One region of the Caballeronia sp. PC1 genome, then DNA from elsewhere that is predicted to be linked to it. Evidence: predicted binding sites of a transcription regulator. Region 1 holds the regulator's gene; the other holds the start of a gene.
What was found. Region 1 encodes HrcA, which represses chaperone genes, less so after heat shock. Its sites were predicted from a motif close to TTAGCACTCNNNNNNNNNGAGTGCTAA; they were not measured.
Positions count from the first base shown of each region.

Region 1 (7,223 bases):
CGGGATCGAGCTCCAGCCGCTGCGCGTAATGCGAGAGCGAGTACGACGCCTCCTGCAACTGGATCTCGGCCGGTTCGAGCGACGCGAGCACGTCGTTCAGCGCCGGATCGATATCGGCGAGGCCGCGCAGCTTCGAGACGATCGCGGCAAGCTGAGAGATCATGGCTTCGTCGGATTCGGAGAGCGCGCCGAGCGCACCCTGCACGCCGTCGATGAGACTCGCCGAATGCGACAGCCGATGATGCTCCGCGCTCACTTCTTCCCATTCGCCCGGCTGCGGCGCGAGCTTGTCGAACTCGCTCAGTTGCCACGCGAGGCGCTCGCGCTCCAGTTGCAGTTCGCGGTCGCGGCTCTGCGCGGCCTCGACCGCCTGCTGCGCGTCGCGCATCGCGCGCCACGCGCGGTTCACGGCGCCGGCGGTGTCGAGCAGTTGCGCGTGCGTGTCGAAGAGTTCGCGTTGTGCATCCGGGCGCATCAGCAGTTGATGCGCGTGCTGCCCGTGAATATCGACGAGCATTTCGCCCACTTCGCGCAGTTGCGCGAGCGTCGCCGGCGTGCCGTTGATGAACGCGCGCGAGCGGCCGCCCGAATCGATCACCCGGCGCAGCATGACCGAATCGCCGTCCTGCGTGAGCGCATGCTCGTCCAGCCAGTGCGTGACGACCGGATGCGTTGCGAATTCAGCGGTGATGTCCGCGCGTGCCTGACCGGTGCGCACGACGCTCGCGTCGCCGCGCGCGCCGAGCGTGAGCGCGAGGGCGTCGATCAGAATCGACTTGCCCGCGCCGGTTTCACCCGAAAAGACCGTGAAGCCTGGATCGAAATCGATATCCAGTGTTGCGACGATGACGAAATCTCGAATCGAAAGATGACGGAGCATGGACGCTTCGGAAGGGGAAATCGGTAGTTCAGAGAGAAGAGGCGTCCTGCGACGGATGCTCGTTCCAGTGCAGCTTCTTGCGCAGCGTCGCGTAGGTGCTGTAGCCGACCGGATGCAGCACCGGCACCGTATGCTTGGAGCGCCGCACTTCGATGGCGTCGTTCAGCTCGACGGCGGTGAACGACTGCATGTCGAAGTTCACGTTCACGTCGCGCCCGGCGATGATCTGAATGGTCACTTTGGAGTCGTCGGACAGCACGATCGGACGATTCGACAGCGAGTGCGGCGCGATCGGCACGAGCACGAAACCTTGCAACTGCGGATGCAGGATCGGCCCCGCGGACGACAGCGCATAGGCGGTCGAGCCGGTCGGCGTGGCGACGATCAGGCCGTCCGAGCGCTGGTTGTACATGAAGTGGCCATCGACGGACACGCGCAGCTCCGCCATGCCGGAGAAGCCGCTACGGTTCACGACGACATCGTTGAAGGCGAGCGCGTGGTAGATCGGCTTGTCGTTGCGCACGATGCGCGCTTCGAGCAGGCTGCGCTCCTCGCGCTCGAACTGGCCGGCGAGCAGCTGCGGCACGATCTCGCGCATGGCCTTGAGCGGAATGTCCGTGATGAAGCCGAGCCGCCCGTGATTCACGCCGATGAGCGGCGTCTTGTACGGCGCGAGCTGCCGGCCGATGCCGAGCATCGTGCCGTCGCCGCCGAGCACGATCGCGACGTCCGCGCGCGCGCCCATCTCGGCGATGGACAGCGCCGGGAATTCCGTGACGCCGACGTCCTTCGCGGTGCCCGCCTCGAACACGACCTCGAACCCTTGCTGCGCAAGGAGATCGGCGAGCGCTCTCAGCGGCGCCTCGATGCCCGGCGTGTTGGTGCGCCCCACGAGGGCGACGGTCTTGAATTGGCCAATTTCCATGCCGGCATTACACCATAGTCAGAGAGCGAAAAGAACCGTGGGTGACGGCCTCCGGACGCGCTTTCGCGGGGCCGCGCGACGCCGCACGGGCGGGCCCGCCGTTTCTCGCTAGAATGGAGCGGACGTTGAACGCGGCGCACGCGGCGCGGCTCGCCGCCCCCCGACTCGTTGAGCTAGAATTTGCCCATGCTAGACCCACGTGCACAAACCCTCCTGAAAACGTTGATCGAGCGCTACATCGCCGAAGGTCAGCCGGTCGGTTCGCGCACGTTATCACGTCATTCGGGCCTCGAACTGAGCCCCGCGACGATCCGCAACGTCATGTCGGACCTGGAAGAGCTCGGCCTGGTCGCGAGTCCGCATACGTCGGCGGGCCGCATTCCCACGCCGCGCGGCTACCGGCTCTTCGTCGACACGATGCTGACTGTAGAAGGCCCCGAAGACGAAGCGATGACCACTGCGGTCAAGACCCGCCTGCAAGGCGAGGAGCCGCAGAAGATCGTCGCGGCGGCGGCGAGCGTGCTGTCCAATCTCTCGTCGTTCGCGGGCGTCGTGCTCACGCCGCGCCGCAGCCACATGTTCAAGCAGATCGAGTTCATGCGGCTGTCGGACAAGCGCATTCTGCTCATCATCGTGACACCGGAAGGCGATGTCCAGAACCGCATGATGGCCACGCAGCGCGACTACTCGCCCTCGCAGCTCGTCGAGGCCTCCAATTACATCAACGCGCATTTCGCGGGCCTGTCCTTCGACGAAGTGCGCCGGCGTCTGCGCGAGGAAATCGACCAGTTGCATGGCGACATGACCGCGCTCATGCAGGCCGCCGTGGTCGCGAGCACCGCCGAGACGGACCCCACGGACACCGTGCTGATTTCCGGCGAGCGCAACCTGCTGGAAGTGGCGGACCTTTCGTCCGACATGGCACGGCTGCGCAAGCTGTTCGACTTGTTCGACCAAAAGACGAGCCTCCTGCAATTGCTGGATGTTTCGAGTCACGCGCAAGGCGTGCAGATTTTCATCGGCGGAGAATCGAATCTCGTGCCGATCGAGGAAATGAGCGTCGTGACGGCGCCGTACGAAGTCAACGGCAAGATCGTCGGCACGCTCGGCGTGATCGGCCCGACGCGCATGGCGTACAACCGCGTCATTCCGATCGTGGACATCACCGCGCGTTTGCTGTCGATGTCGCTCAGTCATCAGTGACATCCTGGCGCATCGCGCACGGGTCCGCCACTAGGCCGTTCGGCCAATGATGCGTCGAGAAGCGCGCCGCTATAATGGCTTCACCTTTTCCGACGACGACCTTCCGGCCCGCTTCCCCTATGCGTTTCGACCTCGAGTTGCCCTCGCAGCCCAGCGCTTCGCATCGCGTCGCGGTGCTGCTGATCAATCTCGGCACGCCGGACGCGCCCACGCCGCGAGCGGTGCGCAAATATCTGGCGCAGTTTCTGTCCGATCCGCGCGTCGTCGAAATTCCTGCGTTCGTCTGGCAGATCATTCTGCGCGGCGCGATCCTGCCGTTCCGCTCGCGCGCGTCGGCCAGGAAATACGCGCAAGTGTGGATGCCGGAAGGCTCGCCGCTGCGCGTGCACACGGAAAAGCAGGTCGAGGGGCTGCGGCGGCTTTTCGCGGCGAACGACTATCACGTGATCGTCGATTACGCGATGCGCTATGGCACGCCCGGCATCGGCGCGATGCTCAATCAACTGAAGCTCGAAGGCGCGGACCGCATTCTGCTGCTGCCGATGTATCCGCAATATTCGTCGTCCACGACAGCCACCGCGTTCGACGACGCGTTTGCTGCGCTCAGGCGCGTGCGCAATCAGCCCGAGGTCCGCACGATCCGCCATTACGCGGATCATCCGGCATATATCGCCGCGCTCGCGGAGCAGGTGCGCGACTACTGGCGGCATCACGGCGCGCCCGACTTCGCCGCCGGCGACAAGCTCGTGCTGAGCTTTCACGGCGTGCCCAAGCGCACGATGGACCTTGGCGATCCCTATCACGACCAGTGCCAGCAGACCGGCTCGCTGCTGACGTCCGCGCTCGGGCTCACGCCGGTCGAGTGCCGCGTGACGTTCCAGTCGCGCTTCGGCCGCGCGGAGTGGCTGCAGCCGTACACCGCGCCGACGGTCGCGGAACTGGGCGCGGGCGGCGTCGCGCGCGTGGACGTGTTCTGCCCGGGCTTCACGGCCGATTGCCTGGAGACCATCGAGGAAATCGGCATCGAGGTGCGTGACGAATTCCTGAAGGCCGGCGGCAAGCATTTTCACCGCATCGCCTGCCTCAATTCGTCGCCCGCGTGGATCAAGGCGCTGGGAGAGATCGCCGCGCAGCATCTTCAGGGATGGCCGGTGCAGACCGTGCAGCCGCTCACGGCCGTCGCCTGAACGCGGCTTTAGGAAAGATCGCTGATGAACTACAAGATTTCGACGGAACCCGGCGCGCGTTTGCGCATCGACAAATGGTTATGGGCGGCGCGCTTCTTCAAGACGCGTTCGCTCGCAAGCGATGCGGTCGAAAAAGGCCGCGTGAAGATCGGCGGCGCGAACGTGAAACCGTCGAAGGACGTGCGTATCGGGGATATCGTCGAGATCGATATCGAGCGGCTCGTCTGGCAGGTCGAAGTGCTCGGCGTGTGCGACGTGCGCGGCCCGGCGACGGTCGCGCAGACGCTTTATGCCGAAACCGAAGAAGGGCGCGCCAAGCGCGTGGCCGAAGCCGAGCGCCGCAAGCATTTCCGCGAGCCCGCGGCCAACATGCAAGGCAGGCCGACGAAGCGCGACCGGCGCGTCATCGACAAATTTTCAGATCCGGACTGAAGAAGCTTTCCATGGTCGCGTGAACACCGCCGTACTCGATGTTACGGTCGGTCACGGCGCCGGACATGCAAATGGTGGTCGTTCCCGCGACGAGTACCAGGGCGACCACCGCGATAGCAAAGGTCAGTTTCATGGTACCCCCAAGAGCGGGTTGCCCGGTCAGTGTTCGGCCGGGTCAGGAAACGGGCATGGGCTGAAGCGGATTGAAGCATTCGTAGGATTAGGGTTAACGTGCTTCCTGCGGTGCTTTTTCGAAGTGTAGGCGACTTAGGGCTTTCCCTCAATCTGAAGTTGGCGCGGCGCGCTGAAGTGTCTGTTCCGGGTCATTTTCGCGCCACCGAGGGGCGGATAAATTCATCCGAAGCCTTGAAAAAGTCCTGGACGCCCCAATTTCCGCCGCTAGTGCGAAAAACGCGGCCCCGGTGATCAACGGCCGCTTTCGCATCCGACTCAACTCACAGCAATACACATTCAGCGACATGGAAAACACGCAAGAGAATTCAGCGAGCCAGAACCCGGCGCCCGCCGACGAAAACGCGCGCCAGGCCGCCGACACGACCAACGCCACGGCTCAGCAGCCGCAGGCCGCACCGGCGGACGCGGCTGCCGCGCCGCAAGCGGCGCCGAATGAGGCCGAAAGCGCCCTCGCCGAAGCGCAGGCCACGATTGCCGCGCTCAAGGAAGATTTTCTGCGCGCCAAGGCCGAAGCGGAAAACGTGCGCCGCCGCAGCCAGGAAGACGTCGCGAAGGCGCATAAATTCGCCATCGAAAATTTCGCGGAAAACCTGCTGCCCGTGCTCGACAGCCTCGAAGCCGCGCTTGCGGATCAATCGTCGGATCTCGCCAAGGTGCGCGAGGGCGTCGAACTGACGCTGCGCCAGTTGACGGGCGCGCTCGAGAAAGGCCGCGTGATCGCGGTGAATCCGGTCGGCGAGAAATTCGATCCGCATCGCCACCAGGCCATTTCGATGGTGCCGGCGGAGCAGGACCCGAATACCGTCGTCACGGTGCTGCAAAAGGGCTACGTCATCGCCGACCGCGTCTTGCGCCCGGCGCTCGTGACGGTCGCCGCGCCGAAGTAACGCGCATGACCCGCGTCGCCGCCGGCGAACTTCGGCGGCGACCGGCCGGCATGGCGTCCCGCGCAAAAAAAGTTATAGACCGCATCGCTTTCAGGGTCTTGAAATCGAAACTGGCGCTCTTATCTTGCGTACAGGTATGAATTTTGGGCGTTCGGCCCGGTAAATCGGCATAAGCCGGCGTGGGGCGCGTAGTCCCGCCCGCCGCAACGCCACCGCGATCAAAGTTAGGAGAGTGATAAAAAATGGGCAAAATCATCGGTATCGACCTCGGCACCACGAACTCGTGCGTGGCGCTGATGGAAGGCAATCAGGTCAAGGTCATCGAGAACTCGGAAGGCGCGCGCACCACGCCGTCGATCATCGCGTACATGGATGACAACGAGATCCTCGTCGGCGCGCCCGCCAAGCGCCAGTCGGTCACGAACCCGCGCAACACGCTGTACGCGGTCAAGCGCCTGATCGGCCGCCGCTTCGACGAAAAGGAAGTGCAGAAGGACATCGGCCTGATGCCGTACAAGATCGTCAAGCACGACAACGGCGACGCATGGGTCGAAGCGCACGGCGCGAAGCTCGCGCCTTCGCAGGTTTCCGCCGAAGTGCTGCGCAAGATGAAGAAGACCGCTGAAGACTACCTCGGCGAGCCGGTGACGGAAGCCGTCATCACGGTTCCGGCGTACTTCAACGACAGCCAGCGTCAGGCAACGAAGGACGCGGGCCGCATCGCCGGTCTGGAAGTCAAGCGCATCATCAACGAGCCGACGGCGGCCGCGCTCGCGTTCGGTCTGGACAAGGCCGAAAAGGGCGACCGCAAGATCGCCGTGTTCGACCTGGGCGGCGGCACGTTCGACATTTCGATCATCGAAATCGCGGACGTGGACGGCGAAATGCAGTTCGAAGTGCTCTCGACGAACGGCGACACGTTCCTCGGCGGTGAAGACTTCGACCAGCGCATCATCGATTACATCATCGGCGAGTTCAAGAAAGAGCAGGGCGTCGATCTGTCGAAAGACGTGCTCGCGCTGCAACGCCTGAAGGAAGCCGCTGAAAAGGCGAAGATCGAACTGTCGTCGACGGCGCAGACCGACATCAACCTGCCGTACATCACGGCGGACGCGTCGGGTCCGAAGCACTTGAACCTCAAGTTCACGCGCGCCAAGCTCGAAGCGCTCGTCGAAGAACTGATCGAACGCACGATCGAACCGTGCCGCATCGCGATCAAGGACGCGGGCGTGAAGGTCGGCGAAATCGACGACGTGATCCTCGTCGGCGGCATGACGCGCATGCCGAAGGTGCAGGAAAAGGTGAAGGAGTTCTTCGGCAAGGACCCGCGCCGTGACGTGAACCCGGACGAAGCCGTGGCCGTGGGCGCCGCAATTCAAGGTCAGGTTCTGTCGGGCGACCGCAAGGACGTGCTGCTGCTCGACGTGACGCCTTTGTCGCTCGGCATCGAGACGCTCGGCGGCGTGATGACGAAGATGATCAACAAGAACACGACCATCCCGACGAAGCACGCG
Region 1 covers NZ_JAJUBH010000001.1:2,200,020-2,207,242, reverse strand. The annotation lists gene recN (DNA repair protein RecN) at 1-880, opposite strand, end outside; gene LY284_RS10585 (NAD kinase) at 909-1,805, opposite strand; gene hrcA (heat-inducible transcriptional repressor HrcA) at 1,992-3,008, shown strand; gene hemH (ferrochelatase) at 3,128-4,195, shown strand; gene LY284_RS10570 (RNA-binding S4 domain-containing protein) at 4,220-4,627, shown strand; gene LY284_RS10565 (hypothetical protein) at 4,599-4,760, opposite strand; gene grpE (nucleotide exchange factor GrpE) at 5,107-5,709, shown strand; gene dnaK (molecular chaperone DnaK) at 5,952-7,223, shown strand, end outside.

Region 2 (7,223 bases), 170 kb from region 1:
GCCGCTGTTGTCGCTGCTGCTCGCGCGCGAAGGCGTGCCGGTGCTGGTGCATGGCGTCACCGCCGATCCCGGCCGCGTGACGAGCGCTGAAATCTTCACCGAGCTAGGCATCGCGCACGCGGCTTCGCACGATGAAATCGAAGACAGCCTCGCGTCGCGCCGCCTCGCCTTCGCGCCGATCGCCGTGCTCGCGCCCAAGCTCGCTCGCCTGCTCGCGCTGCGGCGGCGCATGGGCGTGCGCAACTCCACGCATACGCTCGTGAAGATTCTGCAGCCGTTCGCGGAGCCGGGCCTGCGGCTCGTCAACTACACGCACCCGGAGTATCGCGAGAGTCTGACGGGGCTGCTCGCCGAACATCCCGACGCGGCGGCGGGCGGCGCGCTGCTCGCGCGCGGCACGGAAGGCGAAGCCGTCGCCGACACGCGCCGCCAGGTGCAGGTGGACTGGTTTCACGACGGCCGCGTCGAAACGCTGATCTCGCCGGAGCACTCGCAGCCGCACGCGCCGCACATCGAACTTCCCGAAGCGCTCGACGCCGCGACGACCGCGCGCTGGACCGAAAGCGTGCTGCGCGGCGATGTGCCCGTGCCGCCCGCGGTGGCGCGCCAGGTCGAAGTCATCGCGCAAACCGTGCGCAAACCGGTCGTCGATCAGACAAACCCCATTTGACACGGTATTCAACGCTGGTTTAAAGTCGAACGCATGCGCTTCACCCAGTCTTCCTCCCTCCGAATTATTTCGGGCCGCCTAGCGCGGCCCCTATCGCTACGTCTAGCGTAAGTCGCCAGACGTAGCGCCGCGCGTTGTCGGGTCTTCCGGCCAAGCGCGGTCCTGCCAGCAGTCCCGCAGTTCCTTTCCTTACCACTTGTAGTCGTCAGCTTTTCGTTGGCTCATCCCGCGAAACGAAAACGCGAGGGTCACATGCACGCTGCTTCGCGCACGTTCACGTTGGTCACAGGCGTCACCATCGCTGGTGATTCGTGTGTCCGCGCGCGCAGCTTCGTCGTACGTGCATGCCGCCACGCCCGGCCAGCCGCCGGACACGGCCTCTCTCGCAGACGCTACGCAAACCGTCCGAAGAGAGATCGACGATCATGATGCCGAACCCCGCCGAGAAATACCGCCCGTTTCCGCAAGTCCGTCTGAATGGCCGCCGCTGGCCGACCCGCACGATCGAGCGCGCGCCGATCTGGATGAGCACCGATCTGCGCGACGGCAACCAGTCGCTCATCGAGCCGATGAGCATCGCCGCGAAGCTCGAATTCTTCGAGATGCTGGTGAAAATCGGGTTCAAGGAGATCGAGGTGGGGTTCCCGTCGGCATCGCAGACGGACTTCGATTTCGTGCGCAAGCTGATCGACGAAAACCGCATTCCCGCCGACGTGACCATCGAAGTGCTCGTGCAGTCGCGCCGCGAACTGATCGAGCGCACGTTCGAAGCCGTCGAAGGCGCGAGCCGCGTGATCGTGCATCTCTATAACGCGATCGCGCCCTCCTTCCGCAAGATCGTGTTCAATCAGTCGAAAGACGAAGTGAAGGCGCTGGCGGTCGAGGGCACGCGCATCATCAAGGAATGCGCGGCGGCGCGGCCGGATACGCACTGGATCTATCAATATTCGCCCGAGACCTTCAGCATGACGGAGCTCTCGTTCGCACGCGAAGTATGCGACGCCGTCGCGCAAACCTGGCGTCCGACGCCCGATCACAAAATGATCGTGAATCTGCCCGCGACGGTCGAAGCCGCCATGCCGAACGTGTTCGCCGACCAGGTCGAGTGGATGGACCGCAACATGGGCTATCGCGACAGCATCGTGCTTTCCGTTCACCCGCACAACGATCGCGGCACGGCGGTGGCGGCGGCGGAAATGGCGGTGCTCGCGGGCGCGGATCGCATCGAAGGGTGCCTGTTCGGCAACGGCGAGCGCACCGGCAACGTCGATCTCGTCACGCTCGCGATGAATCTCTATACCCAAGGCATCGATCCGGGCCTCGATTTCTCCGATATCGACGCCGTGCGCCGCGTCGTCGAGCGCTGTAACCAGATTCCGGTGCATCCGCGCCATCCGTATGCGGGCGATCTCGTGTTCACCGCGTTCTCGGGCTCGCATCAGGACGCGATCCGCAAGGGCTTCGCGCAGCGCGCGCCGGGCACGGTCTGGGAAGTGCCCTATTTGCCGATCGATCCGGCCGATCTCGGCCGCAGCTACGACGCCGTGATTCGCGTGAACAGCCAGTCCGGCAAAGGCGGCTCGACGTATCTGCTCGAACGCGGGCTTGGCTTCACGCCGCCGCGCCGCGTGCAGATCGAATTCAGCCACGCCGTCCAGAAAGTGACCGATGCATCCGGCGCGGAGATCGGCGGCGAAGCGATCTGCGAACTCTTCCGGCGCGAATATTTCGATGCGGGCGGGCCGGTGTCGCGCATCGATGCGGCGACGCTGGCGGTGTTCGAAAGGCGCGTCGCGGTTTCACCCGCGGCGAGCGCGGCAGGCGGCGACGCGTGGGCGCAGACGGTCGCGGCCGCGCTCGATGTCGATGCGGCCGTCAACTGGTTCGAAACGGCGGTCACGGCGGGCGGCGATACCGCTGCGTTTGTCGGCTGCCGGGTCGGCGACGGTCCGACGCGCTTCGGCGTCGCGGTGCATGAAAATCCGGGGCTGGCGGTCGCGGATGCGGTCGTGAGCGCGGTGAACCGGTCGGGACGGATCGTGGAGCGCGCGCAGCAAACGCAGGACGAAGCGCTCGAAGCGTAAGAAAAACGCGCGCGTGGTTATTCGAGCGCCACGCGCGTCGCCTGCAGCGCGAGCAGTTGCCACTGGCCTTCGGTCTGAACGTGCACGGCGGTATAGGCGATCGGAAAGAGCAGCGCGCCGTTCTTCGACTCCATTTCGACCAGCGCGCGGCCCGATACCAGACAGGTATCGCGGCCGGCGGGCAGCACGTCCTGCGACTGGATTTCGATCTGGCGATAGCGGCGGCGGCCCGCAACAATGGCGTCGATGAACTGACGCTTCGTCTCGCGCTTGCCGTTCGTGTGCACGTAGCTGACGTTTTCGGCCAGCAGCGTGTCCAGCGCCGCGCCGTCGCCCTCGACCATCGCCCGGAAGCGATCGCGCTCGAGGCCGCGTATGGCCTCAATGGTTTTTGCCGGCATCTGTCGATTCCCCTTGTGTCGAGGAACCGATGCGCCGGCGCCTCGTCAGAAGTTGTATTGCAGATATAGCTGGCTGAAATTTATACCAGGATTCGGCTCTTTGATACCCGCGTTCGACACATGCTGGTAGCGAAAGCCGGCCTGATAGCTCTGCTTCTGGCCGAAGATCACGCCGATGCCCACCACGTCAGCGAACTGGAATGCCGTCGATGCGGTGAAAAACGGCGAGAAACGCGCGTGCGTAAGCAGCCGCACGCCGACGCCCGCCTCGATGAACGGCCGGAAATAGCCCGAGCTTTTCACAAACCGCACCATCGGCGTCACCCCGAACTCCCAGATATCCGGGTTGGTGGTGTAGGGCATGGTCGAGTGCCAGTACGACACGTGCCCTTCGCCGACGAGCGTGAAGTGAAAGCCGCCGATTTCCCACCAGGTCAGATCGGGGTCCCAGACGAGGCCGAGATCGACTTTATTGATGTCGCGATCGGACATGCCGCCGGCGATCTGCACGCCGAACCGGTCTGCGTGAGCGGCCGTGGATGCAACACCGAGCGCGGCGCAAACCGTCAGACGCGCGAGCGGACGTTGCCAGAGAGTCTTGTTTTTATGCATGAGCACCCCAATTACTTACTCGGAAGACGGGCGTGTTTCACTAACGATGTCGTCTGCGGATTTTAGTGATCTTCCGCCACCTTTGCAGAAATCGCATACACCTCGCCTATTTGTTGAATTTTCTTTCGCCGCAGCGCACAAAAACGGTAATCCGTTCGAAACCATCGGACGAATCGGTATCATCTACCGCGCTCGGCGCAACAGTCTGTTCTATCAAACCCGCAAATTCGATAGCTTTTGTGGGAACTCCCTCATTCCTGCGCCCTCTAACACTTAGCACTCGATGAACCGGAGTGCTAATATCGTGTCTGACTTGTCGCCGCCGTCTGGCGGCACGCGAATTGTTGATAAGGAGCTTATGAGCGTGACCAATGCGATGACCCTTCCGAATGTATTGAGCTCGGCACCTGCCAAGGCCTCATCGGCAGGCGCGCTGACGTACGCACAGTCGTCGATGCTGACCGGCCAGATCGGCAACATCGATTCCTACATACAAGCAGTGAACCGAATTCCCATGCTGTCGCCGGCAGAGGAACGTCAGTACGCCACCGAATTCCGCGAGCAGGGCAACCTCAACGCGGCGCGCCAGCTCGTGCTTTCGCACTTGCGCCTGGTCGTGTCGATCGCCCGCAACTATCTGGGCTACGGCCTGCCGCACGCCGATCTGATCCAGGAAGGCAATATCGGTCTGATGAAGGCGGTGAAGCGCTTCGACCCTGAGCAAAACGTGCGCCTGGTTTCGTACGCGATGCACTGGATCAAGGCGGAGATCCACGAGTACATCCTGCGCAACTGGCGCATGGTGAAGGTCGCGACGACCAAGGCGCAGCGCAAGCTGTTCTTCAACCTGCGCAGCCACAAGACCAATCATTCGGCCTTTACGCCGGACGAAATCGAAGGTCTCGCGAACGAGCTGAACGTGAAGCGCGAAGAAGTGGCTGAAATGGAAACGCGTCTGTCGGGCGGCGACATTGCGCTGGAAGGTCAGGTGGAAGATGGCGAGGAAGCATTCGCGCCTATCGCCTATCTGGCTGACTCGCACAACGAGCCGACCAACGTGATCGCGGCGCGCCAGTTCGACAAGCTGCAAAGCGACGGCCTGGCCGAAGCGCTCGAATCGCTGGACGAACGCAGCCGCCGCATCATCAAGGCGCGCTGGCTCGACGTGCAGGACGACGGATCGGGCGGCAAGACGCTGCACGAGCTGGCCGACGAATTCGGCGTCTCGGCGGAGCGCATTCGCCAGATCGAGGCGAGCGCCATGAAGAAAATGCGCTCGGCGTTGCACGACTACGCGTAAAACCTGACTGTGCTGTAGCAGTAATTGCGAAGCCCGCCGTCATCGAGACGGCGGGCTTTTCATTTGATCGCGCGCTTATAAGCAAACGGCGCCCGAAGGCGCCGTCCGCAATCATGCATCGACTACCGCATCAGGCGGGCAGCGGCGCGGCGCCGCCGCCTTTGGACGACAGTCGCGTCGAGAGTTGCTCGGCATAACGCTGCGCCGTTGCGCCCACGACGATATGGAACGTATCGGCCGACACCCACGCCACATCCAGCGACGACAGACGCTGGCGATCCACCGACGACGGATCGCGCACGACCACGCGCAGGCGCGTCGCGGCGACCGCATCGAGCGAAACGACATTGGTCGCGCCGCCGAACACCGCGAGCCAGCGGAACGGGTCCGGATCGAGCGGGCCGGGCGTCTGATCGACGTTCGCGGCAGCGGCTGCGGCTACCGGTTGCGCCGGCGTGGACGAGGCCGGCGTCGCGCCGCGCGTCGAAGAATGTTCGAGTTCGGTGCGGATTTCATCGGCGATCAGATCTGCTTCCGGCCCGATGATCACCTGCACGTTGGTCGCCCCGCGCTTGAGCACGCCACGCGCGCCGATATTCTTCAGTTGCGGTTCCGACACTTTCGCCGAATCCACCACCGACAGGCGCAGGCGCGTCGTGCAGGCGTCGACGAGGGTCAGGTTCGATGCGCCGCCGAGCGCCGCGATGTACTTTGCAGCGCGCGTGTTCGCGGACGTTGCCGCCACGCCCGGAACCGGCGGAATCAGGCCGCCTTCGACCGTGACGTCGGCATCGGTTTGCGCGTCGGTCGTGGCCGGTTCGCGGCCCGGCGTCGCCATGTTGAACTTGCGGATGAAGAAACGGAACAGACCGTAGTAGACGACGAAGTAGATCGCGCCGATCACGAGCGCCAGCCAGCCGCGCTGCGACAGACCGTAGTTCAGCACATAGTCGATCGCGCCCGCCGAGAACGTGAAGCCCAGATGAATGCCGAGCGCCGAGCAGATCGCGAGCGACAGACCGGTGAGCACCGCGTGGATCGCGTAGAGAACCGGCGCGAGGAACATGAAGCTGTATTCGATCGGCTCGGTCACGCCCGTGAGGAACGCGGTCAGGGCCATCGAGAACAGCAGGCCGCCGACGATCGCGCGGCGCTCCTTCGGGGCTTCATGGAACATTGCGAGACACGCGGCCGGAAGGCCGAACATCATGATCGGGAAGAAGCCGGTCATGAAGCCGCCCGCGGTCGGATCGCCCGCGAAGAAGCGGTGCAGGTCGCCGTGCACCACCGCGCCGCCGCCCGGCGGCGTGAACGAGCCGAACACGAACCACGCGAGCGAGTTGATGATGTGATGCAGACCCGTGACCAGCAGAATGCGGTTCAGCACGCCGAATACGAAGGTGCCGAGCGCGCCCGCCGTCGTGAGCCAGTTGCCGGCGGTGTCGATGGCCGCCTGCACCGGCTGCCAGATGTGGCCGAGGATGATGCCGAGTATCAGACACGCGACGCCTGTGGCGATCGGCACGAAGCGCTTGCCGCCGAAGAACGCCAGATACTCGGGCAGCTTGATGTCCTTGTAGCGGTTGTACAGATAGCCGGCCACCATACCGGCGATGATCCCCGACAGCACGCCCATGTTGAGCTTGGCGTCGATGTCCTTCATCACGGCCACTTCGATGAGATAGCCGATCGCACCAGCCAGGCCCGCCGTGCCGTTGTTGTCCTTCGCAAAGCCCACCGCGATGCCGATGGCGAAAAGCAGCGGCAGGTTGGTGAAGATCGCGTCGCCGGCGTCGGCGATCATCTTGATGTTGAACACATCGGGCTGGCCAAGACGCAGAAGCAGGCCGGCCACCGGTAGTACGGCGATCGGCAGCATCAGCGCGCGGCCTAGTCGCTGCATTTTTGCAAACGGGTTGGCGTCCATCGGGTTCTCCAAAAATATAAGTCTTGTCGTTACTGCTTCGGGGATTGCTGAAAAAGCTTGCCGGCGCTGAGTGCAGAACGGACGTCAGTTCAGTCCTGCGGCCAGATTTCGCGGCTTGCCGTTCTTACTGCCTGTGCCGATTCGAGCGCGAGGCAGTCCTCGGCGCGCTGACGGCAAAGCTGGTAATCGAGAGTGCGCACACGCGCCTTGATGCCGGGCACCGACACCG
Region 2 covers NZ_JAJUBH010000001.1:2,371,089-2,378,311, forward strand. The annotation lists gene ybiB (DNA-binding protein YbiB) at 1-670, shown strand, start outside; gene leuA (2-isopropylmalate synthase) at 1,096-2,754, shown strand; gene LY284_RS11340 (nuclear transport factor 2 family protein) at 2,772-3,155, opposite strand; gene LY284_RS11345 (acyloxyacyl hydrolase) at 3,201-3,767, opposite strand; gene rpoH (RNA polymerase sigma factor RpoH) at 4,132-5,067, shown strand; gene nagE (N-acetylglucosamine-specific PTS transporter subunit IIBC) at 5,198-6,994, opposite strand; gene ptsP (phosphoenolpyruvate--protein phosphotransferase) at 7,084-7,223, opposite strand, start outside.
Region 2: the regulator HrcA is predicted to act here: its motif matches at 4,041-4,067, upstream of rpoH (RNA polymerase sigma factor RpoH).